3 regions of the Salinivibrio sp. PR932 genome follow, and region 2 is predicted to be linked to each of the others. Evidence: predicted binding sites of a transcription regulator. Region 2 holds the regulator's gene; each other region holds the start of a gene.
The links. Region 2 encodes MetJ, which represses methionine synthesis genes. Its sites were predicted from a motif close to TTAGACNTNTANANGTCTAA; they were not measured.

Region 1 (2,274 bases), on a different contig from region 2:
TCAATCAGTGCTTGGTTTTGTCCAATCCATTGGGTTAACGCATCAATCGACATAGCCAAGTACCTCCGTGGCGACATGGTGTTTGTTTAGGTAGTGAATCGCATCATCAACGGCACTTTTCGGGCCCATAATCTCCGCCAAGAGTAGACCAAATTTCACGCCGCCAGCGTAATCAATGTCAGAGCTTAAGATGCTGATATCAATATTAAATAAGCGCGACATCTGGCTGATCAGTGGCTCGTCGACGGTGGCGCCTGTAAATTCTAGACGCACCAGCGGATAGCTGCCTTTAAAGTAGTCTTTTTGTAAGCGTTGGGCGTAGTCGTGTGGCACCGATAAATCCAAGGTGGAGCGAATAAAGTTTTTCGCTAACTCGGATTTAGGATGAGCAAAAATATCGCCTACGGGGCCAGACTCAACCAGTTCGCCATCACCAATAATCGCCACGTCATGACAAATGCGCTTCACCACATCCATTTCGTGGGTGATCAGCAAAATGGTGAGGTTGAGTTTTTCATTAATGGTTTGCAGCAACGACAAAATTGATTGGGTTGTAGCCGGATCCAATGCGCTGGTTGCTTCATCACAGAGCAATACATTTGGGCTTGGCGCCAGCGCGCGAGCGATAGCGACACGCTGCTTTTGTCCACCACTGAGGCTGGCAGGATACACATCACGCTTATCGACCAAGCCGACCAAATCGAGCAACTCGCTGACGCGCGTTTCAATTTCATCGCGGCGCGTACCACTGAGCTCCAGCGGCAGGGCGATATTGTCGAACACGGTGCGCGACGACAGCAGGTTAAAGTGTTGGAAAATCATGCCGATTTTACGGCGCGCTTGGGTTAACTCGCGGTTGGGTAACGCAGTAAGGTTGACGCCGCCCACGGTCACTGAGCCGCTGGTTGGGCGCTCAAGCAGGTTAACCATCCGGATCAGCGTGCTTTTGCCCGCGCCAGAGGCGCCAATCACACCAAACACTTTTCCTTTCGGAATAAATAAATTGATGTCTTTAAGGGCATGAATTCGGCGCTCCCCGAGTTCGAATACCTTGTTGAGTTGTTTTATCTCAATCATCACATGTCCTTAGCGATAAATCTTATGACATCTCGCAGCTGTCCAGCGCCTTGCACCTTGGCTGTCGGGTCTCTCTGGTTATTGATGCTATGGGTTCGTTAAAAACAAGTCAATGGATATTTTTACTTCTAGACGTCCAAATGGCAATAAGTCTAACCGTCCGGTTATAAAGTGAGCGAAGGGCTTGATCTCTGCAGGCAAAGCGCGTTAACTGACAGCTCCTGTACCTAACTGTTAAGACTGTTGTTTTTATGTCTCCGCTTTTAATTGATACCACCATGCTGACGCTGTTCATCCCTACCTTTTTTTTCGTGTCGGTCACGCCCGGCATGTGCATGACATTATCGATGACCCTTGGCATGACAATTGGCGTTAAGCGTAGCTTACATATGATGTGGGGCGAGCTTATCGGCGTGGGGCTGGTTGCGATCGCCTCTGTCATTGGTGTGGCGACGGTGATGCTGAACTATCCCGCGGTGTTTCAGGTGTTTAAATATGTCGGTGGTGTGTACTTGGCGTATTTAGGCGTACAAATGTGGCGCTCTCGCGGCAAGATGGCGATCCCAAATGATGATGACGATACCCCCAATGAAGCCTCGGCATTGTCGTTGGCCGCGCAAGGCTTTGTTACCGCCATTGCCAACCCAAAAGGTTGGGCGTTTATGATCTCGCTGTTGCCGCCGTTTATTAACCCTGCAATGTCACTCCCCAGCCAGTTGAGCGTGCTGGTGTTGATCATCCTTTGCACGGAATTTAGTTGTTTAATGCTATATGCCAGCGGTGGGCGTACCTTGCGTCAGTTTTTGCAGCAAAAGGGCAATGTGCAATTGCTGAACCGAATCGCCGGCACCCTGATGATCGGGGTCGGATTTTGGTTGGCGTTGGGGTGAATTAACTTTTAATAATTCTGCAAATAATTAGAATAACCACTTAAATTCATAGGCTTGGTCGATTATTGTGCAATTTGGTGGGGCTGAGACGCAGCTTGTTTATGATTTTCTCGATTTGTCCGAGGAAGAACAGGAAGTATGGTTAAGTCGGTTGAAAGTCACGTCTCCCTCTCAATACGCACAACTCTTGCCATTCTATCATTGCGATACACAGCCATTGCTGAGCCAAATTTGGTCAGATGGGGCTCAATCTTTCATCGCATCACAGCTGTTTGAACCGAATACTACATTGGATAAATATCGTCTC
Region 2 (2,274 bases):
ATCGTCACCGCTGCCGGCATGCTTAACGCGCTTGAGCTGCAAGGCAAAGATATCCGCGAGGCGACGGTGGTGTGCATGGGCGCAGGCGCAGCGGCTGTTGCCTGTATGGAGCTATTAATAAAATGTGGCGCTCAGCGGGAAAAAATCTATATGTTGGATCGTAAAGGCGTGATCCATACGCGTCGTGACGACATCAACAAATACAAGCAGCTGTTTGCCAATAACACGGATAAGCGTACCCTCGAAGATGTGATTGAGGGCGCGGATATGTTCGTTGGCGTCTCCGGTCCAGACTTGCTCTCACCCGACGCCTTGAAGCTGATGGCAGATAAACCCGTGGTATTTGCCTGCTCGAACCCAGATCCTGAAATTCATCCGGATGTGGCGCATCAAGTGCGCGATGATCTGATCATGGGAACCGGGCGTTCGGATTACCCGAATCAGGTCAATAACGTGCTCTGCTTCCCGTTTATTTTCCGTGGCGCATTGGATGTACGTGCCAGTGAAATTAACGATGCGATGAAGTTGGCAGCGGTAGAAGCCATTCGCAGCCTAGCCAAAGAGCCTGTCCCACAAACGGTATTAGACGCCGCCGGTTTGTCTTCGCTAAGCTTCGGCCCAGATTACATTATTCCCAAGCCAATGGACGCGCGTTTATTACCTAAGGTCGCCCGCGCGGTAGCGCTGGCCGCCGTGGAAACCGGCGTGGCTCGTATCGAGATGCCAGAAAACTATATGCTCGATAAGGCGTAATGCTTGAGCGTGAGGAAAGCGCGGTGGAATAGAGCCTGAGAAGGCTGTACTGAGCACCTATCATTACAGAAAACCCGCCAATCGGCGGGTTTTTTTAGTATTCGCTATCGTCGAACTCGATACCAAGCTCTTCCATGATCCGACGTGCTTCAGCGGGAATGCTGTCGGGTTTATCCTTACGGATATCGTCATCGGTTGGTAGTGGTTGGCCGGTGTAGGCATGAAGAAATGCCTCACACAACAACTCACTATTGGTCGCATGACGGAGGTTTTGCACCTGACGACGAGTACGCTCGTCGGTAAGAATTTTTAGTACTTTTAATGGGATAGAGACGGTGATCTTCTTTACCTGCTCTTTCTTTTTACCATGTTCGGCATACGGATTAATGTAGTCGCCGTTCCACTGCGCCATGTCTCACCTATCTTGATTATGGAATACCCAGAATGATGCTGCGGAGATTTTAGCTATATTAACCGCCACATGCAAAGGAGTATAGACGTCTAGAAGTGTTGACGTCCCAAAAAGCACAGGGTAAGGTGGCAGTATGAAACCTGGATCACGCCCACGATGCGCAAACCAGACTAGCAAGGATAGATCATGACTGAGAAAAAAACCGACACTATCGCCGTTCGGACCGGAATTGGGACTGACACCCAGCACCATGCGGTGGTGCCTCCCCTGTACTTATCGACCAATTACCGTTTCCCGGCACTGGGTGATGTGCCTACTTACGACTACGCGCGAGGCGGCAACCCAACGCGTGCGCAGCTCGAACAAGCGCTGACTGACTTAGAAGGGGGCGCAGGTGCGGTGGTGACCAACTGCGGGATGTCGGCGATAAACTTGGTGCTATCTCTGTTGGAGGCTGGCGAGCATATTGTCGCCCCACATGATTGTTATGGCGGCACCTATCGCTTGCTCGAATCGCGTGCCAAACAAGGGATCTGGCAGGTAAGTTTTGTCGATCAATCGGACCATGATGCGTTGGACCAAGCATTGGCTAAACAGCCCAAGCTCGTGCTGGTGGAAACCCCATCCAATCCACTCTTACGCGTGGTCGATATCGCAGAAATATGCCAAAAAGCCCATCAAGTGGGGGCTTGGGTGGTGGTCGACAACACTTTTTTATCTCCCGCTTTACAGCAACCTCTTGCGCTAGGGGCCGACATGGTGGTGCATTCGACCACCAAATTTATTAATGGTCATTCTGATATTGTCGGTGGCGCGGTGATCGCAGCAACCAGTGAGCTTGCCGAAACCTTAGCGTGGTGGGGCAACTGTATAGGCGCCACGGGCAACGCGTTTGACAGTTATATGACATTGCGAGGGTTGCGTACCTTAGGCGCACGGGTTAAACAACACCAGCAAAACACGCAAGCGGTACTCGCCTATCTGCAAACGGTTCCTGCTGTGCGCCAACTCTATTATCCGGGACTCGCTACCCATCCGGGTCACGAAATTGCTGCCCGTCAGCAATCAGGCTTTGGTAGTATGCTGAGCTTGGAATTGGATACCGACAG
Region 3 (2,274 bases), on a different contig from region 2:
TTAAGTTGGTCCGATAGCTCTTGGTGGGTGAGTTGCTTTAAGTACACACCACGCACCACCTGTTGTTGTACTTCAGGTAATTCATCAATGAAGGATAATAATTCCTGATCCATCATGTGCTGAGCACCTGAGTCGGTTTCATTGTCTTGTTGACCGGATTCCAGTATCGGCCAAATCTCGTCGCTAAAATTGTCTTCGCGGTTCGATTGCACCTTGCGGAGCATATCGAAACTAATGTTACGCATGATGGTAAACACCCAGGTCGTTGCCGCCCCTTTCTCGGCGTTGTAAAGATGGGCTTTTCGCCACACTACCAACATGGTCTCTTGGACAAGCTCCATTGCCTGTCCGTCTGCGCGCAGATGTTTGGACCCATAAGATCGGATCTTCGGGCCAAAAAAGTGAAACAAACGCTCAAAAGCGACACGATCTCGCTGTTCCGCAACGCGTAATAATAGCTCCGCCAACTCTTCCTTCGTCACGTCAGTCATTGTGGTACGTGTATTCCGTCTCGAGGTTGAAGCTTCAGTATACATGGTTTGAGGCGCAGTCATAGTTGAGTCCTATCTGTCAGTGCCGTCCATCTGACAACCCAATACGCACCACAAATCATTTGGATCACTCGACGTGTTCTTCAAGCAGTTGGTGAATGAATTGCTTGGCCTCATCGGCGGAGTCTTGTGCGATAAACCATTGTTTCTGCGCACTCGTGAGGGGCAGAATCTCTAACCAACGCTGACACGCCCAGGTGACATCCTCGAAATGAGGCTGTTCATACTGCTCGGCGTGATCAGGATGAGCAGCAAATATGTGCTTGAGGCTGGTGGCAATGCGCGCTTGCACCTCATCGTCCGTATTATCGACATAATCATCGTGTGGCCAATCATGCAGGGTACGTATATCACCCAACCACAATTTGTCGGGCGCTTGTTCGGTTGACATAATTTCCACCCGTTGTCGGCCCGCAATGGTTATGCCCAGCAATCCATCGGGAAGCGTCTCGAAATCAACGATATCGACCAAAGTACCGTATTTATAAAGCCGCTGACCTTGCATCATTGCAAGGACAAACCCTTCTCCGTTGGCGGTACATTCGCGCACCAACCGTAAATAGCGGGGTTCAAAAATACGTAGTTTTGCTCTGCCACCCGGTAACAAAAATAGGGGCAAAGGAAACAGCTTGGTCATATCCGCGCCTCCTGATAATTAATTGAACATGCTGACTAATACGCGCCCTTAGCGACAAGCGATCAAGCTTCCAGAGAATCGCATAAACAATGATTGACATCTTTTTCTTATTTGGCAGTATAGATGTCTAAATGGCTTTTCGGAAAGGATTACCGATTGATGAAATCTCTACGTGCTTCTTTTATTCTCACTCTCGGACTGACGCTTACGCTGATTGGCTGCTCAGAACCAAAGGATAAGGTGATCAAAGTTGGCGCCACAGTGGGGCCGCATGCCCAAGTCGTTGAAGCGGTTGCCAAGCAAGCAAAAGCCGAGGGCATTGCGGTCGAGGTGGTCGAATTTTCTGACTATATTTCCCCCAATGCTGGCTTGGCGGATGATAGCTTAGATCTCAACAGTTACCAACATCAGCCGTTTTTGGATAACTACAACCAAAACAACGGTAGCCAGTTGGTATCGATGGGACGTTCCATTTTGATGCGGATGGGGATCTACTCTGATCGCGTTGAGCATGTTGATGCGCTGCCGAATGGCGCACAAATTGCGATCCCCAACGATCCTACCAACGCGGGGCGCGCATTGTTATTGCTGCAAGAGGCGGGGTTAATTACCTTAGCCGACAGTGTCGGCTTCAAAGCTACCTTGCAAGATATCATCGCCAATCCTAAACAACTCGAATTTGTTGAGGTTGAGGCGGCACAACTGCCACGCAGCTTACAGGATGTCGATGCGGCGGCGATCACCATGAACTATGTGATGTCATCGGGATTAAGCCCGAGTGAGCAAGGTATTTTCTTGGAGTCGAAAAATGCTCCCTTGGCGGTAATGGTTGTGGCCGCCCGCGAAGAAGATAAAGACAACCCCGACCTACAACGTTTGGTGGCGCTATTTCAGTCCCAACAAACCCGAGACTTCCTTGAAAAGACGTTTAAAGGCACGATTGAACCCGCTTTTTAAATGCGCGTCGCGCTTAATAGTTAAGATGCCCGATTCGTGAGACCGTATCGGGCTTTTGGGTTCCATCTCATGTCTTTAATTTGCGCCATGTTGCCAATCTTGCTGACGTGCGATCTTCGTCATTAGCCG

Region 1: a site for MetJ is predicted at 1,198-1,217, ahead of metN (methionine ABC transporter ATP-binding protein MetN). Genes of this name have one in related genera too.
Region 3: a site for MetJ is predicted at 1,300-1,319, ahead of BZG84_RS12555 (MetQ/NlpA family ABC transporter substrate-binding protein). Genes of this name have one in related genera too.

What each region holds. Positions count from the first base shown of each region.
Region 1 is NZ_MUFM01000026.1:35,710-37,983, reverse strand. It holds gene BZG84_RS12210 (methionine ABC transporter permease) at 1-53, opposite strand, end outside; gene metN (methionine ABC transporter ATP-binding protein MetN) at 43-1,077, opposite strand; gene BZG84_RS12200 (LysE family translocator) at 1,344-1,967, shown strand; gene BZG84_RS12195 (serine/threonine protein kinase) at 2,035-2,274, shown strand, end outside.
Region 2 is NZ_MUFM01000011.1:75,898-78,171, reverse strand. It holds gene BZG84_RS07615 (malic enzyme-like NAD(P)-binding protein) at 1-753, shown strand, start outside; gene metJ (met regulon transcriptional regulator MetJ) at 848-1,165, opposite strand; gene metB (cystathionine gamma-synthase) at 1,352-2,274, shown strand, end outside.
Region 3 is NZ_MUFM01000028.1:22,149-24,422, reverse strand. It holds gene BZG84_RS12565 (sigma-70 family RNA polymerase sigma factor) at 1-491, opposite strand, end outside; gene BZG84_RS12560 (LON peptidase substrate-binding domain-containing protein) at 619-1,188, opposite strand; gene BZG84_RS12555 (MetQ/NlpA family ABC transporter substrate-binding protein) at 1,348-2,145, shown strand.